4 regions of the Mesorhizobium sp. M1348 genome follow, and region 2 is predicted to be linked to each of the others. Evidence: predicted binding sites of a transcription regulator. Region 2 holds the regulator's gene; each other region holds the start of a gene.
What was found. The regulator PhoB, encoded in region 2, activates phosphate uptake and scavenging genes when phosphate is short. The targets are predictions, from matches to a motif close to TGTCATNNANCTGTCAT.
Positions count from the first base shown of each region.

Region 1: a site for PhoB is predicted at 2,847-2,863, ahead of NKH13_RS06180 (RNA degradosome polyphosphate kinase). Genes of this name have one in related genera too.
Region 3: a site for PhoB is predicted at 2,797-2,813, ahead of NKH13_RS00025 (inorganic phosphate transporter). Genes of this name have one in related genera too.
Region 4: a site for PhoB is predicted at 4,388-4,404, ahead of phnF (phosphonate metabolism transcriptional regulator PhnF). Genes of this name have one in related genera too.

Region 1 is NZ_JAMYLH010000002.1:425,483-432,653, reverse strand. It holds gene NKH13_RS06205 (metal-sensing transcriptional repressor) at 1-49, opposite strand, end outside; gene NKH13_RS06200 (TIGR02117 family protein) at 154-825, shown strand; gene NKH13_RS06195 (hypothetical protein) at 826-1,044, opposite strand; gene NKH13_RS06190 (FAD-dependent monooxygenase) at 1,286-2,521, opposite strand; gene NKH13_RS06185 (zinc-finger domain-containing protein) at 2,541-2,786, opposite strand; gene NKH13_RS06180 (RNA degradosome polyphosphate kinase) at 2,937-5,138, shown strand; gene ppx (exopolyphosphatase) at 5,138-6,670, shown strand; gene NKH13_RS06170 (DoxX family protein) at 6,933-7,171, opposite strand, start outside.
Region 2 is NZ_JAMYLH010000001.1:281,908-289,078, forward strand. It holds gene pstC (phosphate ABC transporter permease subunit PstC) at 1-74, shown strand, start outside; gene pstA (phosphate ABC transporter permease PstA) at 78-929, shown strand; gene pstB (phosphate ABC transporter ATP-binding protein PstB) at 926-1,729, shown strand; gene phoU (phosphate signaling complex protein PhoU) at 1,762-2,469, shown strand; gene phoB (phosphate regulon transcriptional regulator PhoB) at 2,486-3,175, shown strand; gene NKH13_RS01460 (ROK family protein) at 3,185-4,429, opposite strand; gene xylF (D-xylose ABC transporter substrate-binding protein) at 4,705-5,745, shown strand; gene NKH13_RS01470 (sugar ABC transporter permease) at 5,888-7,171, shown strand, end outside.
Region 3 is NZ_JAMYLH010000001.1:1,359-8,529, forward strand. It holds gene NKH13_RS00020 (transporter) at 42-1,067, opposite strand; gene NKH13_RS00025 (inorganic phosphate transporter) at 1,140-2,744, opposite strand; gene NKH13_RS00030 (TetR/AcrR family transcriptional regulator) at 2,889-3,425, opposite strand; gene NKH13_RS00035 (efflux RND transporter periplasmic adaptor subunit) at 3,576-4,853, shown strand; gene NKH13_RS00040 (efflux RND transporter permease subunit) at 4,850-7,171, shown strand, end outside.
Region 4 is NZ_JAMYLH010000001.1:583,546-590,716, forward strand. It holds gene phnL (phosphonate C-P lyase system protein PhnL) at 1-227, opposite strand, end outside; gene phnK (phosphonate C-P lyase system protein PhnK) at 439-1,215, opposite strand; gene NKH13_RS02955 (alpha-D-ribose 1-methylphosphonate 5-phosphate C-P-lyase PhnJ) at 1,212-2,123, opposite strand; gene NKH13_RS02960 (carbon-phosphorus lyase complex subunit) at 2,120-3,232, opposite strand; gene phnH (phosphonate C-P lyase system protein PhnH) at 3,234-3,845, opposite strand; gene phnG (phosphonate C-P lyase system protein PhnG) at 3,845-4,306, opposite strand; gene phnF (phosphonate metabolism transcriptional regulator PhnF) at 4,443-5,186, shown strand; gene NKH13_RS02980 (zinc-binding alcohol dehydrogenase family protein) at 5,205-6,221, opposite strand; gene NKH13_RS02985 (ABC transporter permease) at 6,289-7,171, opposite strand, start outside.

The sequences.
Region 1 (7,171 bases), on a different contig from region 2:
TCAGGCGCTTTATGATGGAAGGATGCGAAGCGTGGAGGTGATCTGACATGCCTCAGCATATCCTCCCGGGGAGGATATGCGTCAAGCGCTTTGTCAGTGGCGCAAGTTCCGGAGAGGCTTCACCTTGAGCATTGCTTGTTCTATGCCTTTCCCATGAAGAAGCTTGCCCGCTTTCTTGGCCTGCTGGCCGTTGCAATAGCGCTAGCGGTAGCGCTGGGCACGCTGCTGCCGCGCCCGCTCTGGCCGGCGGCCGTTGCCGATCCGATCGGCGCAAGCCACCGTATCTTGGTGCTGCAAAATCCAATCCACACCGACATCGCCATCCCGGTCGACGACGATGTGCGCCGGCGCTTCCATTTCCCGGTCGATGCCGGCATTACAGCCGACATGGTGGAGGTCCGCTACGTCGTCTTCGGCTGGGGCGGCCGCGCCTTCTATCTGGAGACGCCGACCTGGTCGGCGCTGAAGGCGGTGCCGGTGATGAAGGCGCTGACCGTCGATGCCTCGGTGATGCATGTCGACATTTCCGGCGAAATCGCCGAGCCGCATCCCGACGTCGCCGGCTTCGACATCGGCGACGAACGCTTTACCGCGCTGCTCGATTACATTGCGGCAAGCTTCCAGCAGGGGCCGAACGGGGCCATTCCGATCGAGAATGCGGCCTATTCCCGCTTCGACCGGTTCTTCGAAGCCAATGGCCATTTCAATGCGCTGATCGGCTGCAACACCTGGACGGCGGCGGCACTGCGCACGGCCGGCCTGCGCACCGGCTGGTGGAACCCGCTGCCAGCCTCGCTCGGCCTGTCGATGCGGCTTTACAATTAGCTATTTAGGCTCATCAATCGGTTCTGCGGTCCGGCCGATCCGCTTGAAATATGGATTTCGGACAGCGCTCTGCCAGAATTCTTCGGTCAATTCAGGGATGTCGTTCGTATCGACATCATCCGTCGAACGTGCTTTCAGCGCTGCGATTTCCGCTTTCTGGACATCTGTCAGCGGAGGCGAATTTGTTGGGTCAAATGCGTATCGGATGACCTTGGCCATAGCTCGTTCTTACTAGGCGGGGGTATTGCTGTCGAATGCTAACCTCTCATTCCTTCGCGCCCCCTCTGTCCTGCCGGACATCTCCCCCACGAGGGGGGAGATTAGCGGCTTCGGTGCCTTGCTAGGTCATGCAACCTTGAAGATTGGCGAAAGGCAATATGTGGTGGCCAATCTCCCCCCAAGTGGGGGAGATGTCCGGCAGGACAGAGAGGGGCGCTGTCCCGCCAGCCTGTCGTGCGTATCATCGCGCGCCATCGTCCAACGCCCGCCAGCCATAGAGCCAGTCGAGATCGGCGGCGAGTTTTTCGGGTGAGCGCATCGCCAGGAACAGGTTGCGGGCCATCGCCACCGGCCCGGCCGCGTGCCAGGCGAGGCGGTTGACGGCGCCGCGGCGGGCGACCTGGGCGACGCGCGGCCGCCGCGCCTGTTCCCAGGCGGCAAGCGCCCCCTCAAGATCGGCTGGCGAAGCGGCAACGAAGCCGGCAAGCGTCGCCGCGTCCTCGATCGCCATCGCCGCGCCCTGTGCGGCAAAGGGCGTCATCGCATGCGCCGCATCGCCGATCAGCGCGATGCCTTCCGGCGTCGTCCACCGCCGCTGCTCGACGGTGTGGATCGGCCATGCCGTCCACGGCGCGGCCTCGCTCACCAGACGGACCAGCGCCGGCGCGGTATCGCGCATGGCGCTTGAGAGGCTGGCGGGGTCGGCATGCCCCGACCAGCCCTCGGCGATGCGCTCGCCCCTGGTGAAGGCCGCGAGGTTGAAGACAGTGCCACGGCTCACCGGATAGGCGACCATATGGAAGCCGGGATAGAGGAATGCAGTAACGCAATCGGGCGCACCGATCGCTGCAAAGGTTTGTCCGGCAGGGCTGTCGGCACCGACGGTGGCGCGCCACGCCAGCTCACCTGAAAACCGGCTACTACCGAATTCGGCCGCGTTGCGGGCAAGCGTTTCTCGCACCGACGACCAGACGCCATCCGCGCCGATCAGCAACGATGCTTCCGTTTCGATGGCCGTGCCGGCAACCTCTATCGTTGCGGCGATGCCATTGGGTTTGACGGCGGCACTGACGACGAGAACGCCGGTGACAAGTTCGATGCCGGGCCGCTCGGCTATCCGCTCCATCAGCGCTGACTGCAGATCCGCGCGGTGGGCGACGAGATAGGGCGCTCCCCAGCGCGTTTCGGCTGCCTGGCCAAGCGGTACGCGCGCCAGCTCGCGCAGCGTGGGGGCATCCTTGAGTACGACCGCCTCCGGCCGCACCGCCGTCGGCAACAGCCGATCGAGTACGCCTAATTGTCGAAGAATGCGTGTCGCATTGGGCGAAAGCTGGATGCCGGCGCCGGCAGCCTCGAGGTGCTGCGCCTGTTCGAACAGTTTTATCCGATAGCCGCGGTCGGCGAAGGCCAGTGCCGCGGTCAGCCCGGCGACGCCCGCCCCGGCGATGACGACCTGCCGGGACTGCGTTTCCTGCATCAGGCTTGTCGCGGAAGAATCAGGCGGCCTGGTCGATATAGAGGCAGCCCGGCGGCTGCGTTTCCAATGCCTTCAGCTTCGGCGAATAGCGATAGAGCGTCGAGCAATAGGGGCAGACTTTTTCATTGTCGTCGCCCATGTCGAGAAATACATGCGGGTGATCGAAAGGCGGATTGGCGCCGGTGCACATGAATTCCTTGACGCCGATGTCGATTGCCGGATAGCCCGCATCGTTCTGGAAATGGGGAATGGAACCGCCTGCCATCGTCGTCTCCTGATCTTGTCGGTTGCATCTGGATCATAACCCGTCTCTTTGCAAGATCGATGAAATGAAACTGTCGCAAAAGCCTGTCAGAGGATAAGTTAAGCCGGTTAACACCGTAATCCGCGGACAGGTGTGAGAAGAGCAGGAACTATGAACGAACTGAAGCCGGTCCAGAACGAATTCATCACCATCGAGGCGGCGAGCCGCGAAGGCGGCAATCCTGACCGCTTCGTCAACCGCGAGTTTTCCTGGCTGCAATTCAACCGGCGCGTGCTCGAGGAATCGCTGAACGCCAATCATCCGCTGCTCGAGCGGGTTCGCTTCCTGTCGATATCGGCCGCCAATCTCGACGAGTTCTTCATGGTCCGCGTCGCCGGTCTTGCCGGCCAGGTGCGCGAGGGCATCGTGCTGAAGAGCCCGGACGGCCGCACACCCGAGCAGCAACTCGAACAATTGCTGCGCGAGGTCGAGCGCCTGCAGGAGGACCAGCAGAACAGCCTTTCGGCGCTGATGCTGCAGCTCAACAAGGAAGGCATCGAGAGCATCACCCGCGATGCCCTGACCAAGGACGAGAAGACCTGGCTCGAGGACCATTTCCAGGAGCAGGTGTTTCCGGTCCTGACGCCGCTGTCGATCGACCCGGCGCATCCGTTTCCGTTCATTCCCAATCTCGGTTTCTCGATGGCGCTGCAATTGCGCCACCGCAAGAACGGCGAGGAAATGAGCGCGCTTTTGCGCCTGCCGGTGGCGCTGAGGCGCTTCATCCGCTTGCCGGATCGCAAGCATCACGTCCGCTTCGTTCCGCTCGAAGAGGCGGTCAGCCTCTACATCGGCAAGCTGTTCCCCGGTTATGAGGTCAAGGGCTCCGGCACGTTCCGCATTATCCGCGACAGCGATATCGAGGTCGAGGAAGAATCCGAGGATCTGGTGCGGCTGTTCGAGACGGCGCTGAAGCGGCGACGCCGCGGCTCGGTCATCCGCATCGAGTTCGACAGGCTGATGCCGGCCGAATTGCGCGATTTCGTCGCCGGCGAGCTCGGCGTCTCGGCCAGCCGCATCAGCGTGCTTACCGGCCCGCTGGCGCTTAGCCAGATCTCGGAGATCGTCGCCGTCGCCCGCGACGATCTGAAGTTCACGCCCTACAATCCGCGCTTCCCCGAGCGCATCCGTGAGCACGGCGGCGATTGCTTTGCCGCCATCCGCGAGAAGGACATCATCGTCCACCACCCTTACGAATCCTTCGACGTGGTGGTGCAGTTCCTGCGCCAGGCGATGGCCGATCCGGAAGTGGTGGCGATCAAGCAGACGCTCTATCGCACCTCCAACGACAGCCCGATCGTGCGGGCTTTGGTCGATGCGGCGGAAGCCGGCAAGTCGGTGACGGCGCTGGTCGAGCTCAAGGCGCGTTTCGACGAGGAGGCCAACATCCGCTGGGCCCGCGACCTCGAGCGCGCCGGCGTCCAGGTTGTCTTCGGCTTCCTCGAGCTGAAGACCCACGCAAAGATGTCGCTGGTCGTGCGGCGCGAGGACGGCAGGCTACGCAATTACGTGCATCTCGGCACCGGCAACTACCACCCGGTCACCGCCCGCATCTACACCGACCTGTCCTTCTTCACCACCGACCCGACGATCGCGCGCGATGTTGCGCAATTGTTCAACTTCATCACCGGCTATGCCGAACCGGCCGAGCAGATGCGGCTGGCCATATCGCCGTTCACGCTGCGCAACCGCATTCTCAAGCACATTTCGGACGAGATCGGCCACGCGCTGGACGGCAGGCCGGCTCGCATCTGGATGAAGATGAATGCGCTGGTCGATCCGATCATCATCGATGCGCTTTATGACGCCAGCCGCGCCGGCGTCGAGATCGATCTCGTCGTGCGCGGCATCTGCTGCCTGAGGCCGCAGGTGCCCGGCCTGTCGGAGAACATAAGGGTGAAGTCGATCGTCGGCCGTTTCCTCGAGCACAGCCGCATCTATTGCTTCGGCAACGGCCACGGCCTGCCATCGGACGGGGCGATCGTCTACATCTCCTCGGCCGATCTAATGCCACGCAATCTCGACCGCCGCGTCGAGACCATGGTGCCGATCACCAATCCAACTGTGCATGAACAGGTGCTCGGCCAGATCATGCTCGGCAACATCATGGACAACCAGCAAAGTTTCGACGTATTGGCTGATGGAACCTCCCGGCGCGTCGTGCTGGAAGAGGGCGAGGAACCGTTCAACGCGCAGGAATATTTCATGACCAATCCGAGCCTGTCCGGACGGGGCGATGCGTTGAAGTCGCATGCCCCCAAGCGCATCGCGCAGTTCAAGCGCCGCAAGAAACAGAACGCAGCGACGGGCTGATGATTTCAGCGTCCCAGGGCCGGCTGCAGGACCGCCGACCGCTGTCCATCATCGATATCGGGTCGAACTCGATCCGTCTTGTCATCTATGAGGGGTTGGCGCGCTCGCCGACCTTGCTTTTCAACGAAAAGATGCTGGCCGGCCTCGGCCGCGGCATCGTTTCGACCGGAAAGCTCGATCCCGAGGCGGTGACGCGCTCGATGGAAGAGTTCCGCCGCTTCCACGCGCTTTCCGACCAGGCCGGCGCCGAGCGCATGTATGTGCTGGCGACCGCCGCCGCTCGCGAGGCCGTCAACGGCCCCGACTTCATCCACCGCGCCGAGGACGTGCTCAAGACCGAGATCCAGGTGCTGAGCGGCCGCGAGGAAGCCCATTATTCGGCACTCGGCGTCATCTCCGGTTTCCACCCGGCCAACGGCATTGCCGGCGACCTTGGCGGCGGCAGCCTCGAACTGATCGACATCGATGGTGAGACGATCGGTGACGGCATCACGCTGCCGTTGGGCGGCTTGCGCCTGCAGGACATGGCGAAGAACTCGCTGACCCAGGCGGCTAGGATCACGCGCGAGCAACTGGCGCGGGCGAAGCTGCTGAAGGGCGGGCAGGGCAGGGCCTTCTACACGGTCGGCGGCACCTGGCGAAACCTCGCCCGGCTGCACATGGAAATGACCAACTACCCGCTCGGCGTCATGCACCATTACGAGATCGGCATCGAAAGCGCCGCAAACTTCCTTCGGCAGGTCGCCAAGGCCGAGATCGATAAGATCAAAGGCATCGAGGGCGTCTCCAAGAACCGCCGCTCGCTGCTGCCCTACGGCGCCATCGTGCTGCAGGAGATCATGGCGGCGATGCAGCCCTCGAAGATCATCGTCTCGGCGCTGGGCGTGCGCGAGGGCTTTCTCTATTCGCTGCTCGACAAGGCCGAGCAGAAAGCCGATCCGCTGATCTCGGCGGCGGAAGAGCTTGCCCGCCTGCGCTCGCGCTCGGTCGACCACGCGCATGAGCTTGTCGAATGGACCGGGAAGGCGTTCGCCGCCTTCGGCATCGACGAAACCAGGGATGAAGCGCGCTACCGCCACGCCGCCTGCCTGCTCGCCGATATCGGCTGGCGTGCCCATCCCGAATATCGCGGCAAGCAATCGCTCAACATCATCGCCCACGCCTCGTTCATTGGCGTCGACCATCCCGGCCGCGCCTTCCTGGCGCTTGTCAGCCTGTTTCGCCACGAGGGGGTGTTCAATGAAGCCGCTCCGGAAATCCGTGGGCTGGCGACACCGCGCTATCTCGAACGCGCCCGCGTGCTGGCGGCACTGCTGCGCGTCGTCTATTTGCTGACCGCGGCAATGCCGGGCGTCATGCCACGGCTGAAATGGGAAAACCGCGGCAATGGCGTGCTGGCGCTGGTGCTGCCGGCAGCGCTGGCCGATCTTTACGGCGAGCGGCCGGCCGGCCGGCTGGCACAGCTGGCAAGGGTCACCAACCGCAGGCTGGTGCTGGCAGTCGAGGGCGGGCCGAGCATGACGGTGAAGTAGGCTGTCTCAGCCAAGTAATCTTAGCTCCGCCTCAAGGCAATCGCTTCAGGTTGGCGCTGCCTCTCATTGCCTTGCCGGGCATTTCTCCCCGTATAGCGACGGGGAGAAAGATCCCTTCGCAACAGATTTCGCTTACTCCTAGCGTTGCAGAAAGGGTGCCGGGGTCGCGGCCAGCTTCCTTCTCCCCGTCACTATACGGGGAGAAGATGCCGGCAGGCAGATGAGGGGCGGCGCCGACTTCTGCAGGTGGACGAGTCGAGCGCTAGCTTTTGGGTGAAGCAATTGCTCTGGGCATCCGCCCGTCAGCCGACCATGCGCCGGCGCCAGCCATTGCCAGCGCGAGGAAACCGCCTGATATGGCGATGTCCTTCATCAGCATCTGCGAATGCATGAAGGTCAGCGTCGGATCGTCGCCGCCCTGACCATAATGGCCGATGAAGCCCGCCGCGATGCAGAAGGCAGCGAGCAGCAGTGCCACGATAGGTGTCTTGAAGCCGACGA
Region 2 (7,171 bases):
TCGTCATCACCTTCCTGATCCTTGCCGCCGCCCGCTATATGCTGATGCGGATCGACGCCCGTACGGGAGCCTGACCGATGTCGACATCCTCATCGCTCCACAGCCGCCGCAAAGCCAGGAATTCGGTGATGATGGCGCTTTGCGTCGTCGCCGCCGGCATCGGGCTTGCCTGGCTGGCGCTCATCCTCGGCGCGCTGGTCTATAAGGGTACGGCCGGGCTTTCGCTCGCGGTCTTCACCGAGATGACGCCACCACCCGGCGAGGCCGGCGGCCTGCTCAATGCCATCGCGGGCAGCCTGCTGATGACGATCATCGCCGTTGTCGTCGGCACGCCGATCGGCGTGCTGGCGGGAACCTACATGGCCGAGTATGGACGCTTTTCGCGCATCACCACCGTCGTCCGCTTCATCAACGACATCCTGTTGTCGGCGCCGTCGATCATCATCGGCTTGTTCGTCTATGAGCTGATGGTGCGGCCAATGGGACATTTCTCGGCCATTGCCGGCGCCGTGGCGCTTGCCATCCTGGTCATTCCGGTGGTCGTGCGCACCACTGAAGACATGCTCAACCTGGTACCGAACGCGTTGCGTGAAGCCGGTGCCGCGATCGGCGCGCCGCGCTGGGTGGTGATCCGTTCGGTCGCCTATCGCGCCGCATTGTCCGGCATCGTCACCGGTATATTGCTGGCGATAGCACGCATTTCCGGCGAGACGGCGCCGCTGCTCTTCACCGCGCTCAACAACCAGTTCTGGAGCAGCAATATCAACGCGCCGATGGCCAGCCTGCCGGTGACCATCTTCCAGTTCGCTCTCAGCCCTTACGAGGAATGGCAGCAGCTGGCGTGGACCGGCGCACTCATAATCACCCTGACGGTTCTGGGCTTGAGCATCCTCGCCCGCAGCCTTACCGGACGCAGAGAGGACAGATGACACAGATGTTGTCCCCGGACATGACGATGACCGAAACGGTCGCCGAGAAGACGAAGATCGAGGTCAAGAACCTCAACTTCTACTACGGCCAGAGCAAGGCGCTGAAGGACATTAGCCTGTCGCTGCCCGAGCGCAGTGTCACGGCCTTCATTGGGCCTTCGGGCTGCGGGAAATCGACGCTGCTGCGTGTGTTCAACCGCATCTATGAGCTCTACCCGAAACAGACAGCCGAGGGCCAGGTGCTGCTCGACGGCAAGAATATTCTCGACCGGTCGCAGGATCTCAATCTGCTGCGCACCAAGATCGGCATGGTGTTCCAGAAGCCGACGCCGTTCCCGATGTCGATCTACGAGAACATCGCCTTCGGCGTCAGGCTCTACGAGAATCTCGGCAAGTCCGAGATGGACGGCCGCGTCGAACAGGCGTTGAAGCGCGCCGCGCTGTGGAGCGAGGTCAAGGACAAGCTCAACGCCAGTGGCTTGAGCCTGTCCGGCGGCCAGCAGCAGCGGCTCTGTATCGCCCGCACCGTGGCCGTGAAGCCGGAAGTCATTCTGCTCGACGAACCGGCTTCGGCGCTCGACCCGTTGTCGACGGCCAAGATCGAGGAACTGATCGACGAATTGCAAGCCGACTACACGATCGTCATCGTCACTCACAACATGCAGCAGGCGGCGCGCGTGTCGCGCCAGACCGCCTTCATGTATCTGGGTGAGCTGGTCGAGTTCGACCGGACCGAGAAGATCTTCACGTCGCCCCGCGAGAAGCGCACGCAGGACTACATCACCGGCCGCTTCGGCTGAGCCGTTCCGATCATGCATATGAGGACAGGACCATGGGCGAACACACAGTCGCTTCTTTCGACGAGGATCTCGAGCAGATCAGCAAGCTGATCCGCGACATGGCCGACCTCGCCGGTTCGATGGTCGGCGGGGCGACCAAGGCCCTGTTGAATTCCGACAACGTGCTGGCGCAACGCGTCGTTTCCGACGACGCCATCATGGATGCGCGTCAACGCGAACTGGACGATCGCGCCATCACCCTGATCGCCAAACGCCAGCCGATGGCCCACGATCTTCGCCATGTCGTCGGAGCGATCCGTATGGCCGGCGACCTCGAACGCATCGGCGACCTTGCCAAGAACATCGCCAAGCGTGTGAGTGCGGTCGGCCTCAGCGTCACGCCGCGCGACCTGTCGCATTCCATCGACGCGATGGCGCAGCTGGTGCTCATCCAGGTGCAGGGCGTCATTGAGGAATATGCCGCAGGCGATGCGGCCGCGTTGGCCAAGCTGCGTGCCGCAGACGAGCGCATCGACGTCAAATACACGTCCGTGTTCCGCGAGCTGTTGACCTACATGATGGAAGATCCGCGCAACATCACCGCTTGCACGCATCTGCTGTTCTGCGCCAAGAATCTGGAGCGGATCGGCGACCATGTCACCAACATCGCCGAAAATGCGTATTATGTGCTGACCGGCGAGCAATTGCCGGTCAATCGTCCGAAGCAGGACGAAACGACAATGTCCGCGCCGGTGACATGATGGGGGTGCCCAGCCGATGATCGCACCACGCATAATGGTGGTGGAGGACGAGGAGCCGTTGGGTGTGCTGCTCCGCTACAATCTCGAATCCGAAGGCTACCAGGTCGAGGTGGTGACACGCGGCGACGAAGCCGAGATCCGTTTGCAGGAGAATGTGCCCGATCTTCTGGTGCTCGACTGGATGATACCAGCGGTTTCCGGCATCGAGCTCTGCCGCCGGTTGCGGGTGCGCCCCGAAACCGAGCGGCTGCCGATCATCATGCTGACCGCGCGCGGCGAGGAGAGCGACCGGGTGCGCGGTCTTTCGACCGGCGCCGACGACTATCTGGTCAAACCATTTTCGACACCGGAATTCATGGCCAGGGTCAAGGCGCTGCTGCGGCGCGCCAAGCCGGAAGTGTTGTCAAGCGTGCTGAAGGTCGGCGACATCGTGCTCGATCGCGAATCGCACAGGGTCTATCGCAAGAAGAGCGAAATCAGGCTCGGGCCGACCGAATTCCGGTTGCTCGAGTTCATGATGCGGCATCCGGGCCGCGTCTTCTCGCGCAGCCAGTTGCTCGATAATGTCTGGGGCGAGACGATCTATATCGACGAACGCACCGTCGACGTGCATGTCGGCCGGCTGCGCAAAGCCGTCAACAACGGCCGCATGCCTGATGTCATCCGCACCATCCGCGGTGCCGGCTACGCGATCAGGGAAGATTGATCCGCCGGGTCAGGCCACGTTCTTTCTGACGCGGGGCCTCATTTGCGCGCCCGGCGCGAAAATCTCCTGGTCGACGAAGCTTAACGCCCGCATCGCACAGCCTTCGCGGATCAGCGGCAATTCGTTCGGCTCGGTATCGAAGGAGATCGAACCCGAATGCTGGCCGCCGGCGGTCTGGGCGATGGCCTGGCGCAAGGCCGGCTCGATCAGATCGAAGGCGGCGGCACTGGCGCCGACCATCGCGACCGGTGCCGGATCGATCAGCGCGAACAGCGAGCCGAGACCGAAACCCAGCGCCTCGCCGGCCTTGCGGTAGGCCTCGCGTTCCGGCCCATCCTTCTCGCGCGCCCGGGCCGCCAGCGCGCGCATGTCGGCGTCGCTGACGTCGGCGATGGGTTCGCTGTCTTCGCTCATCTGCCTGGCGTTGCGCCAGATGGCGTAGTTGCCGGCATAGGCCTCGATGCAGCCGCGCCGCCCGCATCGGCAGAGCGCGCCGCCCGGACGATGGATCATGTGGCCAAACTCGCCGCCGGAGGAATGCGTGCCGGTGAACAGCTCGCCCTTCAACACCAGCCCCATGCCGATGCCGTGCGAAAGCAGGATGGCGATGAAGTCGTCGCGATAGCGATCCGGATCGCGCCAGCGCAAAGCCACCGCCATCATATTGCAGTCGTTCTCCACCGTGGCCGGGATGCCGAATTGATCTTCCAGCATATCGGCAAAGGCGATGTCCGTCTGCGGCGTGATCGGCGACCACAGCATGGCGCGTGCAGGGGAGTCGGTAATGCCCTGAATCGCCAGGGCGATGCGGGCGACACTGCGGACGTCAAGGTCTGGATCCTCCAGCCGGCGCCGGACGACGGCCATGCATTCGCGGATCAGCTCGTCGCGCGGCATGGTCAGCGTGTCCAGCCGGCGCTGTTCCTCGGCTACGACGTGTCCCGCATAGTCGATGATGGCGGCCGACAGGAAATTGAGCGACAACACCACGGTCAGCACCGCCGCCGCTTCCGGGTTGAGGGCGAGGCCGACCTGCGGACGACCGCGTTTCAACGAAACGGGCTCGCTTGCCTTGCTCTCGGCGAGGATGCCTTCCCGTATCAGGTCGGAGGAGATCGCCGATATGGTCGAATGGCTGAGGCCGGTGGCTGCGGCGATCTCCGTACGCGATGGCTGGCCAACCCGGCGGACTGCCGAGATCACCATCGCCCGGTTGCGCCGGCGCAAATCGTCATGGCGGATTCCGACCGACATCGTTTTGCTTTCCTCCCGGTTGCCGCGGCCGCTCATGAACCGGAAGCCGTCGGTAATGTCCGACAAATAGTGTCGGATGCAGGCAAATAGTGTCAGATGCAGGTGGCGCTGTCATCGTTTATTCCGACGCTCGAAAAAACTCTCAGACTCATCAAAATCCATCAGAATCGATGTTGACAGCAGCCGGAGATCGGGCCAGTATTTTTTCGAGGCTCGAAAAAATTAGCTGGTCTTTGGGCCAATGGTCACGCCGTACGCGGCGCAGGGAGGATATGATGAAGAAATTCACGACCGCCATTCTGGCGGGTGTCGCCATGACGCTGGCGCTGGCGTCGGTGGCGCAGGCTAAAGACAAGGTCATCGGCGTTTCCTGGTCGAACTTCCAGGAAGAGCGCTGGAAGACCGACGAGGCCGCAATGAAGGCGGCCATCGAGGCCGCCGGCGACAAGTATATTTCCGCCGACGCACAGTCCAACCCCGGCAAGCAGCTCACCGACGTCGAGAGCCTGATCTCGCAGGGCGCCAACGCACTGATCATCCTGGCGCAGGACGCCTCGGCCATCGGGCCGGCCGTGCAAAAGGCGCTGGACGAAGGTATTCCGGTTGTCGGCTACGACCGGCTGATCGAGAACAAGGACGTCTTCTACCTGACCTTCGACAACAAGGAAGTCGGCCGCATGCAGGCCCGCGAAGTGTTCAAGGTGAAACCGGAAGGCAACTACGTCTTCATCAAGGGCTCGGGCGCCGATCCGAATGCCGATTTCCTGTTTGCCGGTTCGATGGAAGTACTGAAGGACGCAATAGACAGCGGCAAGATCAAGAATGTCGGCGAGGCCTATACCGACGGCTGGCTGCCGGCCAACGCCCAGAAGAACATGGAACAGTTCCTGACCGCGAACGACAACAAGGTCGATGCAGTGGTCGCGGCCAATGACGGTACTGCCGGCGGCGTCGTCGCCGCATTGACGGCGCAAGGGCTGGCCGGATCTGTTCCGGTTTCGGGCCAGGACGGCGACCACGCCGCGCTGAACCGCATCGCGCTCGGCACGCAGACCGTGTCGGTGTGGAAGGATGCGCGCGAGCTCGGCAAGAACGCCGCCGAGATCGCCTCGCAACTGGCCGACGGCAAGCAGATGACCGACATTGCCGGCGTGAAGGATTTCACCACGCCCGGCGGCAACACCGTAAAATCCCTGTTCCTGACCCCGGTCGCCATCACCAAAGATAACCTCAACGTCGTCATCGATGCCGGCTGGATCAAGAAAGAAGAGGTCTGCGCGGGTGTGGCGGCGGGCACTGTTGCGGTCTGCAACTGACCCGACGTTTCCGAGAAGTCCGAACGCCGCGGCCGCTCGCCGCGGCGTTTTTTCAACAAGAGTTGTTTTTCCGCTTCCGGCGGATAACTTCTAGGCTGCTTCCGGCATCCGCGGCAGACGGCAACCCGGCGGGAGAAACATAATGACCGACACGACTTCCAACACGCCGGTCGACAGCTCGACCGCAGACCGGGCGCGGGAATCCGAGCTCGGCATCGTTGCCCGATTTCTCAAGGCAACCGAACTCGACACGCGCATGCTCGGCATGGTCGGCGCGCTGCTGGTCATCTGGGTCGGCCTGCATGTCGTTTCTAGCGTACGGCTCGGCGTCAATCCGTTCGAGTTCGACAGCCGGACCTTCCTGACGCCACGCAATCTCTGGAACCTGTCGGTGCAGACTTCCGCCGTGGCCATAATGGCCGCCGGAATGGTGCTGGTTATCGTCATGCGCAATATCGACCTGTCGGTCGGCTCCGCCGAAGGCCTGATCGGCGTGGTCATGGGCTTTGCGCAGGTGCATTTCCTGGTGCGAATGGTCGGTCTGCAATTAGGCAACCCCTGGATCTGGATCGTGGCGCTGGCCATCGGCCTGGCGCTTGGCCTTCTGATCGGAGCGTTCCAGGGATACATCATCGCTTATCTCGAGGTGCCGGCCTTCATCGTGACGCTGGGCGGCCTTCTGGTCTGGCGGGGTGCCGCATGGTGGGTCGCCAGTGGGCAGACGATTGCGCCGCTTGATGCCACTTTCCAGCTGATGGGCGGCGGACCGGCGGGTTCGATCGGCGCGCGATGGAGCTGGATCGTCGGAATTGTCGCATGCCTTGCGGTTGTGTTCATGCTGCTCAACGGGCGGGTGCAGCGCAAGCGGTTCCGCTTCCCGTTACGCCCGATCTGGGCCGAGACGTTCCTCGGGGCCGTCACTTGCCTTGTCATCATGGGCGCCATATGGCTCGCCAATTCCTATCCTTGGCCGGTCGGCATCGTGAACAGATATGCGGCGGCCAACAATATAACCGTTCCCGAAGGCGGGTTGTTCATCGCCCATGGCATCGCCATACCCGTGCTGATGGCTGTAGCCGTAGGGCTGATCATGACCTTCATCGCCAAGCGTACCCGTTTCGGCCGCTATGTCTTCGCCATCGGCGGCAATCCGGAAGCAGCCAACCTTGCCGGTATCAACACGCGCTGGGTGACCATGAAGGTGTTCATGATCATGGGCGTGCTGGCGACGATCGCCGCAGCGATCTCGTCAGCCAGGCAGAACTCGTCGACCAATGCGCTGGGCACGCTGGACGAGCTCCTGGTTATCGCGGCGGCGGTGATCGGCGGCACGTCGCTCGCCGGCGGCTCCGGCACCGTGCTCGGCGCCATGCTCGGCGCGCTTTTGATGCAGTCGCTGCAATCCGGCATGGTGCTACTCGGCATC
Region 3 (7,171 bases), 280 kb from region 2:
TACTTTGCATACAGGTGAACGAACGGCGCCATTAATCGGCCTCAGAACCGCAGATTGGCGCCGGCGCGCAGCAGAAGCCAGTAGAACAGGGCGGTCGCGCCGACCGCGAGCAGCATCGCCAGGAAGAAGCCGCTGGGGCTCTCGGTGAATGGCAGCCCGCCAGTGTTCATGCCGAAAATGCCGACGATCAGCGTTCCCGGCAAAAGCAGCGCGCTCATCACCGCCAGCGCCTTGAGGCTGCGGTTCGATTCGTCGGCAAGCTCAGCCGCAAGCTCCTCCTGCAGCAGCCTTGCCCGGTCGTTGATCATGACGACCTCGCGGTCGAGCCGTTCAAGGCGCGCAGCAAGCCGGCGCAGAACTTCATGTGCGCCGGCGGAAAGGTTCCACGCGGAACGGTCTTCATCCTGGAAAAGCGCTGCCAGGGCCGAGATCGGCCGATGCAGGGATACGGCAAGGCGGCGCACATCCTTCAGCTGCCGTCTTTCGTCTGCAAGCCGCTCGGTCACGAGATGATCCTCGACTGCGTCCAGGCGCTTCGTCGCCGCGGCGAGCCGCAGGCTGGTGGTCTTGCAAAAAGCCATGACCAGCGTTTCGAACAGCTCGAATGCCGTGGCCGGCCGCAGCCCCGCGGCAAGGGCAGTGTGCACTTCCTCCACCGCCGCCAGCGGATGCCGGCGGCCGGTGACCAGCAGCCGCTCCGAGACCGCAAAATGCAATCTGCCGATGGTCGTCGACTGATGGGCGATCTCGCCATGCAGGTCGGCCGAAATGCCGTGAACGACGCCATTCTCATGCGCCAGCACCAGGCTGTCCTCATGTCCTTCGAGGATCGCATGAGCCGACGCCGGCAGCGCGCAGGCGTGGCTGACCCAGGAATGGGCGCGCCGGTCGACTAGGTCGACATGCAGCCAGACCCAGCCGTCCGCTGAGGCCAGCGCGGGTTCTATGTCTCGGGGCGCCAGCGGTTCGGGAGCTTTGCCGGGAGCGGCATGATAGGCCCAGACCAGCCCAGGAGTATGGTGCTGATCGTCCGCGGCGAGCAATGTCAGATGCGATGCGTCATTCATGGCCGGCCGAAACGATGCACGTTCAGATGATCCGGGCGGCGCCGCGACATTCTGGTCAAACCCTGCCCCCGCTCAGAATACCTGGCGGAAGATGACGAACAGCACGAAGGCAAGACAGATGGAGGCCGGAAGGGTCAGTATCCAGGCCATCAGCATGTTGCGCACCGTCGACCATTGCAGGCCCGAACCATTCGCCGCCATGGTGCCGGCAACGCCCGACGACAGCACATGGGTGGTTGAGACCGGCAGGCCGAGATAGTCGGCCGATGCGATCGTCGCCATCGCGACAAGCTCGGCGGACGCGCCCTGGCCGTAGGTCAGATGGCTTTTGCCGATCTTCTCGCCGACGGTGACGACGATGCGCTTCCAGCCGACCATGGTGCCGAGGCCGAGCGCCAGCGCGATGGCGACCTTGACCCAGAGCGGGATGAACTTCGTCGCGTTGTCGACGGCCTTATGATAGGTCGTCACCGCCTTCAGGTCGTCTGCCTGCATCGGCAGCAGCTTCCTCTTGTCGATCAGCTTCAGCGCTTCACCGGTAAGATAGATGTTGTTGCGGGCGTTGCTGACCAGCGTTGTCGGCAGCTTTTCCACGGACGGATAGGGCGACAACATGGCGCTGGTGTCGTGGATGAAGCTCTGCAGGGCAGGCGTGGTCTCGTCCTTCCAGGTCTTGGTGCGAACGGCGTCGCCGACCACGGTCGCCGCGTCGGTCACAGCGACGCCGGGCTTGACGTATTTGCCGAGTACCGTTTCGACCTGGGTCGCCGCGGATTTGTAAGCTTCGAGATAGTTCACGTCCGGTGTGCGGTTGAGCGCGAAGGCGGTCGGCACCACGCCGATCAGGATGAGCATGATGAGGCCCATGCCCTTTTGCCCGTCATTGGAGCCGTGGGCAAAGCTCACGCCGGTGCAGGTGAAGATAAGCAGCGCGCGAATCCACAGTGGCGGCGGAGCGCTCGACTTGGGCGCCTCGTAGAGCTCGCGGTTCCTGACCAGCAGCTTCATCACCAGAAGCAGCAGCGCGGCCAGGCCGAATCCGACCAGCGGCGAGATCAGAAGCGACAGGCCGACATTGGATGCCTGTGACCAGTCGACGCCGCTAGTGACGGAGCCGGCCGGGGCCATGAACTGGTTGGCGAGACCGACGCCGATGATCGAACCGATCAGCGTGTGCGAGCTCGAGGCAGGCAGGCCGAGATACCAGGTTCCGAGGTTCCACATGATCGCTGCGACCAGCAGCGCGAAAACCATGGCTAGCCCCGCGCTCGAGCCGACCTGAAGGATCAGCTCGACCGGCAGCAGCGATATGATGCCGAAGGCGACCGCTCCGCTGGCGGTAAGCACGCCGAGGAAGTTGAAGAAGCCGGACCACATCACCGCAAGCTCGGCCGGCATGGAATGCGTGTAGATCACGGTTGCCACCGCATTGGCGGTGTCGTGAAAACCGTTGACGAATTCGAAGCCGAGCGCGATCAGCAGCGCCAGGCCAAGCAGGATCCACGGCACCGCGACGGTGCTGGTCAGGTCCTGGCTGAGCGCGTAGCCGACATAGGCAAGGCCGCCCAGAACAATGACGGCAAAGGCCGGCAGAAACCATTTGCCGGTGCCGCTTGGCCGGTCGAGCGGATGCTCCGGCCTTGGAATTCCTGCCTCGCTTGAAACAATATCGACCATACCCACTCCTCCTGCGTTGCAGCAAAGAATGGGAGGACGCTATGTCGGCACAATGAAGCCTGTGTGACGGCAGGCACTTTGGGTCGACGCAAACGGGCGATCGAAGCGACCGAGGCAACTGAACCCGGCCGGCGCATTCCTGGACTATTCCGCGATCTCCAGCAGCGTCGATATCAGCAGCCGGCGCTCTTCGGCGGAGAGAATGTCCGAACCGAACAGGTTCATGCTGCGAAGCCCTTCGATGGCGAGATAGCAGACCAGCAGCGCCCTGAGGTTAGGAGTCTCCCCCTTCAGCCGCTGGAACAGCTGCCGCCTGAACGATTTTATCGGCGTCAGGAAATCGGGATCCTCGGCAATCGCCGAAAATATCCAGGACGCAGACGGTTTCGACTCCTCCGCATGCTCGGCCGAAAGCCTGATATAGGCCGCAAGCGGGCTCTCACCGCTGACACCGTTGGTGCGGGCGGCCTCAAGCGCCTGTTGGAACGCACTGAGGTAATCCTCCACCAGCGCCTGCATCAATTTCGCCTTGGTCGGGAAATTGTAGAGAAGACCACCTTTCGACACGCCGGCACGGCTGGCGACCGCATCCAGCGAAAGGCTGCCAGGACCCGTCTCGCGCGCCACGTCGGCGGCGGCGGCGAGAATCTTCTCGCGCGAATTTGCTCTGCGGGCCTTCATCAAGCGTTCCCCATTCATTAGCTTAGGCGGAATTGACAAGACCGTCCAGACGGTACAGTAAGATCGCCGTCATTTGAAATTGGGACCAGTCACAGGTATGTGTTCCGGTCGTCCGACCGTTATGCTGGGCCATGGCCGAGGGGACTGTTCGTGATCAAGCGCTTCATCATCGCCTTCATTCTGCTCGTGCTGGTGTGCGGCGGCATCGTCGGCTTCAACCTGTTCCGCGACAATGCAATCAAACAGTTCTTCGCCACCATGAAGCCGCCAGCCGCGACCGTGTCGACGGTCATTGTCAAACCTATGTCCTGGACGCCCGGCATCGAGGCGATCGGCACTGTCAGTGCCGTACGCGGTGTCGACCTCACGGTCGAAACTGCCGGCATCGTCAAGGACATCCTGTTCCATGCCAATCAGAAGGTCGCCGCCAACGCCGTGCTGCTGCAGCTCGACGATGCCGTCGAGCGAGCCGATCTCGTTGCGTCGAAGGCGCAAGCCACATCCGACCAGACGACGCTGATGCGCGCTCTTGAGTTGCAGAAGCGCGGGGTCGGCACCGACGCTACGCTCGACACGGCGCAGGCAGCAGCATCGGTCTCCGCCGCGCAGGTAAACAAGCTGCAAGCGGTGCTCGACCAAAAGCAGTTGACGGCCCCCTTCAAGGGTACCGTCGGTATTCCGAAAATCGACCTTGGGCAGTATCTCACACCCGGCACCGCTGTGGTGACCTTGCAGGACATGGATACGATGCGTGTCGATTTCACCGTGCCGGAGCAGCAGCTTCCGCAGCTGAAGATCGGACAGACGGTGCGGCTGGGCGTCGGCGGCGGCGACATGCCGTTCGCCGGTAGCATCCGCGGTATCGATCCGAAGATCGACCCGACGAGCCGGCTGGTGACGGTGAGGGCGGAGGTTGGCAATCCGGAAGGCAAGCTGACGCCGGGCCAGTTCGTCCAGGTGCGCATCGAACTGCCCGAGGAGAACAACGTGCTGGCGCTGCCGCAGACGGCACTGACTTCCAGCCTGTACGGCGACTTCGTCTTCGTGGTGCGCGCGGCGAAATCCGCCGAAGCCAACGGGGCGGCTCCCGAGGCGAAGCCGGAGGAAAAGCCGGCTGCAGATGCTGCCAAGCCCGCAGCCGAAGCACCCGCGGCAAAACCCGAAGAAAAGCCGGCCGCTACCCCAGCCAAACCGGCAGCGGAAGCCAAACCGGCAGCGGAAGAACAGAAGCCACAGCTCGTGCTCGCCCAGGTGTTCGTCAAGCCAGGCCGCCACAACGCCGGCCTGGTCGAGATCCTGGAAGGCATCCAGCCCGGCGACGAAGTCGTTACCGCCGGCCAGAACCGGCTCTCGAACGGCATGTCCGTTGCCGTCGACAACACGATCGATCCGAGCAAGCCAGGGAACCAGCAGGCAGCCCAGCAATGAGCTTTTCCGACCTCTTCATCCGCCGCCCGGTCCTTTCGACCGTGCTTGCCTGCATGATCCTGCTTCTGGGTTTTCAGGGCATTTTCAACCTTTCGATCCGGCAGTATCCAGAGGTTGAAGAAACGGCCATCACGATCACCACGGCCTATCCCGGCGCCAGCGCCGACCTAATCCAGGGGTTCATTTCCGCGCCGATCGCGCGTGCCGTCGCTTCGACCGAAAACATCGATTATGTCACGTCGTCGAGCCGGCCGTCCTCCAGCACCGTGACAGTGCAGATGAAGCTCGGCTCCGACCCCGACGTCGCGCTGAACGAAGTCTTGTCGAAGGTTCAGAGCGTTCGCGGCGATCTGCCGGACGAAACCAAAGACCCGGTGATCGTCAAGGGCACCGGCCAGCAGTTCGCGATGATGTACATCTCGATGCAGAACCCGAACATGACGCCGGAACAGCTCACCGAATATATCGAGCGTGTCGTGCGGCCGCGTATCTCGACGGTCGAAGGTGTCGCCGACGTGCAGATTTTCGGCGCCGCCGAATATTCGATGCGTGTCTGGATCGACCCGATCAAACTGGCGGCGCGCGGCGTGACGGCGGCGGAAGTGCTGACGGCCATCAACGAATCGAATTTCCTCTCTGCGCCCGGCGATACCGAAAACAAATATGTGGCTTCCTCGATCACGGTTCGCTCGACCCTGCAGACGCCGGAGGCTTTCGCTGCCCTTCCGCTCCGCTCGAAAGACGGCAATGTGGTGAGACTGCGCGACGTGGCCCGCGTCGAGCTCGCCGCGGTGAGCACCGACACCAGGGTCACCTTCAACGGCAAGCCCGGCATCTTTCTCGCCATCTTTCCGACGCCGGCCGCCAATCCGCTGACCACCGCGGCGGCGATCCACAAGATTGTGCCGACCATCCAGGAGACGCTGCCGCTCGGCATGACGATCGAGATCGTCTATGATTCGACCGAGCAGATCAGCGCGTCGATCGAGGAGGTGTTCAAGACCATCGGCGAGGCGGTCGCCATCGTCATCGTCGTCATCCTGCTCTTCCTCGGCTCGTTCCGCTCGGTGCTGATGCCGATCGTGACCATTCCGCTGTCGCTGATCGGCGTCTGTTTCCTGCTGTTTTCTTTGGGTTATTCGATCAACCTATTGTCGTTGCTGGCCATGGTGCTGGCGATCGGACTGGTTGTTGACGATGCTATCGTGGTGGTGGAAAACATCCACCGCCACATGGAGGAAGACGGCTTGTCGCCGATGCAGGCGGCCTTCAACGGCATGCGGGAGATCTCGTCCGCCGTCGTCGCCATGACGATAACCCTGGCCGCGGTGTTCGCGCCGCTGGCCTTCACCGGCGGTCTGACAGGCGCACTGTTTCGCGAATTCGCGGTGACGCTTGCCGGCTCGGTGGTGCTTTCGGGTGTCGTCGCCCTCACCATCACGCCGATGATGTCGGCACGTATCCTGAGGTCCGGCTCGCACAGCCGCTTCCAGCGCATTGTCGACAATACGTTCGGGCGCGTCGAACACGTCTATGAGCGGCTGGTCACCGGTTCGTTGAACTATCGCCCGGTGACGCTGATGATCGTCCTCGCGCTGGTCGCCACCACCGGTTTCATGTTCACCAAGACCTCGAGCGAACTGGCGCCGGAAGAAGACCAGGGCTTCTTGCTGTCTATTGTGAACGCGCCGCGCTATGCGACGTCGGACTACACCGAGACCTATGTGAACCAGATTCTCGGGCTGGTGAATGATATCCCCGAAACCAGGGCGCGGTTCTCCGCCGTCGCGTTCCAAGGCCCGACGAACAGCGCTTTCGTCGGCTTTGCGTTCAAGGACTGGGCCGAGCGCGCGCGCAGCTCGAAGGAACTTCAGGAAGACATCACTGCCCGCCTTGCCAAGGTGGCAGGCGTCGAGGCTTTCGTCTTCGCGCCGCCGACGCTGCCCGGCTCCGGCGGCGGCCTGCCAATCACAATGGTGGTGCGCTCGACCGGCGAGGCCTCCCAGGTGTACGAGGCGGCCGAGAACATCAAGAACAAGGCGCAGGCCTCCGGTCGCTTCCTCGCCGTGCAGAATTCGATGTCCTACGACGCGCCGGAAGTGACGGTGACGATCGACCGCGATCGCGCCGCCGCGCTCAACCTGCCGATCGCCGACATCGGCCGGACGCTGACCCTGTTGGTCGGTGGCGCCGAGGTGGCGCAATTCGACCGCGAATCCAACAGCTACGACATCATCCCGCAGGTACCGCAGCAATTCCGCGACAATCCCGAAAAGCTGGGGGAGTATTTCGTGCGCAGCGTGTCGGGCGAGATGGTG
Region 4 (7,171 bases), 300 kb from region 2:
AGCCCGTCCTCGTGCTGGACGATGATCTGGCCTGCGTCGACGGCATAATTGCCGTAGAGCATTTTCAGGATCGAGCTCTTGCCGGCGCCGGACGGGCCGCCGAGCACGGAGCATTCGCCGGCCCTGATCGCGAACGAGACACCGGCGACCACCGGCAGTTTGATGCCGTCGCGCAGATGCATGGTGAAGCTCTTGGCGACATCGGAGACAACGAGCGGGGTCGGCATCAGAAGGTTCTCCAATCGTCGTTCGTTTGCGGGCCAGCACCCCCCTCTGCCTTGCCAGGCATCTCCCCCTCAAGGGGGGAGATCGGCAGCCTTTTCGTTGCGCCTGTTCTGCAACGTTGAAGAGTGGCGAAACCGAGAGCGACAGCCAATCTCCCCCCTTGAGGGGGAGATGGCCGGCAGGCCAGAGGGGGGTACGGCGGAGCAATCATCTTCAGACCTGTAGAATCGAGGAAACAAGCAATTGCGTGTAGGGCGCGCGCGGATCGTCGAGGACGCGGTCGGTGAGGCCACTTTCGACGACGCGGCCGTCCTTCATCACCATCATGCGCTGCGACAACAGCCGCGCCACCGCGAGGTCGTGGGTGACGACGATGGCTGCCAGGCCAAGGTCGGTGACCAGCCCGCGCAACAGATCGAGCAGGCGCGCCTGCACCGAGACGTCGAGGCCGCCGGTCGGCTCGTCCATGAACACCAGCCGTGGGCCGGTAACGAGGTTGCGGGCGATCTGCAGGCGCTGGCGCATGCCGCCGGAAAAGGCGCGCGGCTCGTCGTCGATGCGGTCTTCGTCGATCTCGACACGCGACAACCAGTCGACCGCCGTCGCACGGATTCTGCCATAGTGACGGTCGCCGACCGCCATCAGCCGCTCGCCGACATTGGCGCCGGCCGACACCGTCATGCGCAGCCCGTCGGCGGGGTTCTGATGGACAAAGCCCCAATCGGTGCGCATCAGGAAGCGGCGTTCGGCCTCGCTCATGCGATAGAGTTCGCGGAACTGGCCGTCGCGCATCCGATAGCTGGCGGCGCCTGAAGAGGGCAGCAGCCGCGTCGACAGGCAGTTGAGCAGCGTCGTCTTGCCGGAACCGGATTCGCCGACCACCGCCAGCACCTCGCCCGGCCACAAATCGAAGGTGACGTTTTCACAGCCGACGCGCGAGCCGTAGAATTTGGACAGCGCCGAGACGCGCAGCAGCGGTTCGTCGGTCATTGCGCCGGCTCCGTTTTTTCCAGGGCAAGAGGGGTTTCAGGCGCAAGGTGGCCGCGATGGCCTTGTTCGCGCCGCTTCTCGCAATGATCGGTATCGGAGCAGACGAACATGTGGCCGCCATGGTCGTCGAGGATGACCTCGTCGAGATAAACGTTCTCGGCCCCGCACAGTGCGCAGGGCTGGTCGAAGGTCTGTACCTCGAACGGATGATCCTCGAAGTCGAGACTGACCACATCGGTGAAGGGCGGCAGTGCATAGATGCGCTTTTCGCGGCCGGCGCCGAACAATTGCAAAGCCGGCGAACGGTGCATCTTCGGATTGTCGAACTTCGGTGTCGGCGAGGGATCCATCACATAGCGGCCCTCGACCTTGACCGGATAGGCATAGGTCGTGGCGATGCGGCCGTGCCTGGCGATATCCTCGTAGAGTTTTACATGCATCAGACCATACTCCTCCAGCGCATGCATTTTGCGCGTCTCCGTCTCGCGTGGCTCGAGGAAGCGCAGCGGTTCGGGGATCGGCACCTGGTAGACCAGCACCTGACCGGCCGCCAAAGGGTGTTCGGGGATACGGTGGCGGGTCTGGATGACGGTCGCCTTGGCCGTCTCGGTGGTGACGGCGACATTGGCGACCTTCTTGAAGAAGGCGCGGATCGAAACCGCATTGGTGGTGTCGTCGGCGCCCTGGTCGATGACCTTGAGCACATCATCCGGGCCGATGATCGAAGCGGTGACCTGGACGCCGCCGGTGCCCCAGCCATAGGGCATCGGCATTTCGCGCGAGGCGAACGGCACCTGATAGCCAGGAATGGCGATGCCCTTGAGGATGGCGCGGCGGATCATCCGCTTGGTCTGCTCGTCGAGATAGGCGAAGTTGTAGGTGGCTATATCCGCTGGTTGTGCACTCATTCCGCTGCCTCCCTCTTCTCTTCGCCCTTGCCGGCGTTTTCGCGGGCATCATGCTCGGCGCGCATGCGGCGCACGAGGTCGAGCTCGGCCTGGAAGTCGACATAGTGCGGCAGCTTCAGATGCTCGACGAAGCCGGTCGCCTGGACATTGTCGGAATGCGAGATGACGAACTCCTCGTCCTGCGCGGCGGAGACGACGTCCTCGCCGAGTTCCGAGGCGCGTAGAGCGCGGTCACATAGCGCCATGGCCATCGCCTTGCGCTCGCTCTGGCCGAAGACGAGGCCGTAGCCGCGGGTGAATTGCGGCGGCGCCTTGGCCGAGCCCTTGAACTGGTTGACCATCTGGCATTCGGTGACGCGGATGCTGCCGAGCGGCACGGCAAAGGGCAGTTCCGGCACGTCCAGTTCCAGTTCGACCTCGCCGATGCGAACCTCGCCGACGAAGGGATGGTTGCGCGCGTAGCCGCGCTGGGTGGAATAGCCGAGCGCCAGCAGAAACCCCTCGTCGCCGCGCGACAACGCCTGCAGGCGGATGTCACGCGCCATCGGGAATTCGAGCGGCTCGCGGGTGATGTCGCCGGGGACATGATCCCCAGGCATGTCGCCGTCGGGCTCGATCAGGCCTTCGCGGGCGAGGATGGCCGAGACGCGCGGCATCGCCTCCGCTTCGCCTGCACGCTGTTCCGGTTCGGCGACATCGCCGCCGGCGGCAAGCTCGGGATCGAGCAGCCGGTGGGTGTAGTCGAAGGTCGGGCCGAGCAGCTGGCCGCCGGGCAGGTCCTTGTAGGTCGCCGACACGCGCCGCTCGACCAGCATCGTGCCGGTGTCGATCGCCCTGGTGTAGCCGAAACGCGGCAGCGTGGTGCGATAGGCGCGAACCAGGAAGATCGCCTCGATCATGTCGCCGCGCGCCTGGACGATGGCGAGTGCCGCCAGTTCGCGATCATAAAGCGAACCTTCGCTTATCACTCGGTCGACGCCGAGCGCCAGCTGCTCGACGATCTGGTCGAGCCGAAGTGCGGGCACCGAACGATCGCCGCGCCGGCGGTCGGCGAGCAGTTTGTGAGCATTGCGAATGGCCGCTTCGCCACCCTTTACCGCGACGTACATGCTACGCCTCCATGATCTTGATGCGCGTCGTACGCGGCAGGCAGGCAATTGCGTCGGTGGTGGCGAGGATGACGTCGACGCCACGCGGAAAGCGCTGGTTGTTCTGCTTCCATTGCTCGACGAAATGACGCGGCATTTGCGCCGGCGCGATCGTCGCCGTCGTCTCGATGCCGGGGCCTTCGAGCAGCAGCGGAGCGCCGGAGACGAGATCGCCGACCTCGAGGATCAGCGTCGTGGAGCGATCGGGATAATCCTGGGTGCCTTGCGAAAAGCCGTCGAGCGCCATCATCTCGGCCGGCGTGGCGATCAGCGCGAAATGCGCGTCGGCCGGGGTGTTGGCCAGCGGCGCGCCGGTATGGAAGCCAAGCCAGGATTTCATCGCCGCCGACCCCTGCAAAACCAGGTCGAGCCAGAGCGGCGTGTCGTTGTCGCACAGCGCCAGCGCAATGGCGCCGGCGGTGACCGATAGCGGCGCCGGCGGCTGGGCGAGGGCCGGCAGCGGCTGCACGCTGCCCGGGCGCACCATCGCGTCCATGACGACACGGAATACGGTCTGGGCGTTGAACACCGGGTCGGCAAAGCCGCCTTCGATCGATTGCACAGCAGCGTCCATCAGTCTTCTCCGCGCACCATGGTGAAGAAATCGACCTTGGTCGCCGCCGTCTCGGCGCGGCGCTGGTCACGCGCCTTGGCCAGTGCCGCTTGCAAGGGCGCGACGATCCTGGTCTCGACCTCGTTGCGGTAGGCAGGATCCTGCCAGAGCGCGTCGGCGATTGCCGCCAGCCTTGCCTTCTGCTTGTCGCGGCCGAGCGCATAGCAGTGGCCGACATGGCCGGACGCAAGCCGCACCGTGGCGCGGGTGACCGTCGCCTCGCCAACATTGAAGGGCGCGCCGCCGCCGCCAATGCTGCCACGCACGGTAACCAAGCCGGTTTCGGGGCCACGCAGAAGTTCCGCCTCAGAAGGCAGGCCCGCTTCGTCCCAGAGGCGGACGATATCGTCGCCGGCCGATTGGGCCAGCGTCGCCATCAAGGCCTTGCGCTCGGCCTGCTCTCGCACTTCCCGTCCTCGCATGGCCGGTGCTCCTCGTCTGCGTTCATTTGTCTATTGATATAGACAATTATACAAATTATATCTATTTTCTAATGCGTGTCCATGACGAGTGCATGACACGAGGAAAATGTCTGGGGCAAAAAGATCGGGGGCGGAAATGATCGGGCAGCCCAGCAGCATCGAGCGGCGCAGCGGTGTCGCGCTGTGGCGGCAGATCGCCGACCAGATCCTGCATTCGATCGCCGTCGGCGATTTTCCCGAGAATGCCGCGCTGCCGCCCGAGATCGCGTTGGCCGAACGCTATGGCGTCAACCGCCATACGGTGCGCAGCGCCATCGCAGCGCTGGTGCAGGAGGGTGTGCTCAGGGCGGAGCAGGGGCGCGGCACCTTCGTGCTTTCGCGCAGGCGGCTGTCCTATCCGATCGGCGCGCGCACCCGCTTTTCGGAGGGATTGCAAGGACAGGCGTCCGAGCGGCATATCACCTTGCTCGCGTCATCGGTCGAGCCGGCCAACCGTCGTGTCGCAGAGGGCTTAGGCCTTGCGAAGGGGGCCGATGTGATACGCCTGGAAACGCGCGGCGAAGCCGATGGAATGCCGGTGTCCCGCGCTGCCGGCTGGTTCGATGCCAGGCGCTTTGCCGGCATCGATGCCGCCATGGCGGAAACCGGTTCGATCACGGCATCGCTGGCACGTTTCGGCATCGACGACTATCTCCGGCAATCGACAGTGCTGTCGGCGCGCCATGCGGATGCCGCCGACCTTGCCGACCTCGAGCTGCAGCCCGGCGCCATCGTGCTGGTGACGGTCGCCGTCAACGTCACGCCCGACGGTCAGCCGATACAGTTTTCGGAGTCGCGCTTCCCGGCCGAGCGGATCGAGCTCAAACTGTCGGCGCTCTGAGATGCGCCAGCCCTGGCATCATCCGACCTGAATGACAGCCTTGATCAGGCCGGACTTCTCATGCGCCCAGCGGGCGAGGTCACGCGGCGTCTCGCCAAGCGTGGTGCGGTGGGTGACCAGCTTTGCCAGCGGCACCGCGCCGTTGCGGATCGAGGCGGCGACATGGTCGAAATCGGCACGCAGGGCGTTGCGGCTGCCGATCAGCATCATCTCGCGCTTGTGGAATTCGGGATCGGAAAAGGCGATGTCGTCCTTGACGACGCTGACCAGGACCAGCGCCCCGCCATGCGCGACATGGGCGAAGGCCGACTGCACCGACCGGGTGCTGCCGGTGGCGTCGAAGACCACATCGAAGCCGTCGCCGCCGGTTGCTTCCCGCACCAGGTCGGCAGCGGTGCCTCGCGAGCCGTCGAGGGTCGCGAAGCCGAGTTCGCTTTCGGCGAAACCCAGCCTCTCCGCACTCATGTCGAGCAGCGTCACGTCGAGCCCGGCGATGCGGGCGAACAGCGCCGTGCCGAGCCCGATCGGGCCGGCGCCGATGACCAGCGTGCGCGCACCTGGATCAACCAGCGAGCGCCGCACGGCATGGGCGCCGATCGCCAGGAATTCGACGGCGGCGGCATCGGCCAGCGACAGGCCGTTTGCCGGATAAAGATTTTGCGCCGGCACCAGGAGCTGCTCGCACATGGCGCCGTCGCGGTGGACGCCGAGCACCTCGATCCTGACGCAGCAATTGGGCTTGCCTTGCCGGCAGGCGATGCATTTGCCGCAGGCGAGATAGGGATTGACGATCACCGCTTCGCCGACGGCGAGATCGACGTCCTCGCCAACCTCGATCACGGTGCCGGAAACCTCGTGGCCCATGATGCGGGGATAGGCGAGGAACGGGTGCTTGCCTTCGAAGATGTGATAGTCGGTGCCGCAGATGCCGACATGGCTGACGGCGACCAGCGCCCAGCCGGCGGGCGACGCGCCAGGCGCCGGGCGATCTTCGAGGACAAGTTCGCCGGGCGAGCGGCAGACGACGGCTTTCATGCTTCAATCCAGTCGGTTCATGGCACCGCCGGCTCTGCTGTCGCGAGGCCGGCTGTTGGGAGGCGATCTATTTGCCGCGGCGGCGCAGCCCGTCGAAATAGACTATGACGATGATCAGCACGCCGGTGATGATGCGCTGCCAGAAGGCGTTGACGTTAAGCAGATTGGCGCCGTTGTTGATGGTGGCAAGGATGAAGGCGCCGAGCAGCGGCCCGTGCACGGAGCCGACAGCGCCGAACAACGAGGTGCCGCCGATCACCGAGGAGGCGATCGCCTGCAATTCCCAGCCCTCGGCCTGCGTCGGATTGCCGATGCCGATGCGCGAGGCAAGCAGCACGCCGACGAAGGCCGCGCACAGCCCGGACAGCGTGTAGGCCATGTAGATGGTGCGCTGGACGTTGACGCCCGACAGACGCGACGCCTCGGCGTTGGAGCCGACCGAGAACAGATAGCGGCCCCAGCGGCTGTGGTGCAGGAAGATGTAGGCCGGGATGCCGACCAGGATCACCATCCAGAACAGATTGGGGACGCCGACGAAGGAACTGCGCGAGAACGTCTGGAAGGCGTCGTTGTTGATCGAGATCGAGTTGCCGTTGGTCATCAACAGGCCGATGCCGCGCAGCGAGGTCAGCGTTGCCAGGGTGATGATGAAGGGCGGCAGGCCCATCTTGACGATGCCGAAGCCATGGAACATGCCGATGGCGACGCCGACCAGCAAGGTGATCAGGATGGCGAGGAAAACCGGTGTGCCGGCGTTGATCAGCATCGCGACGATGACGGTGGCGAAGCCGACCACGGCGCCGACGGAAAGGTCGATGCCGCCGGTGATGATGACGAAGGTCTGGCCGACCGCCAGGATGGCGATCATCGACCCTTGCCGCAACAGGTTGGAGATGTTGTTGGCGGAGGCGAAGCTCGGCGTCGCCACCGACAGGATGACCCACAAAAGA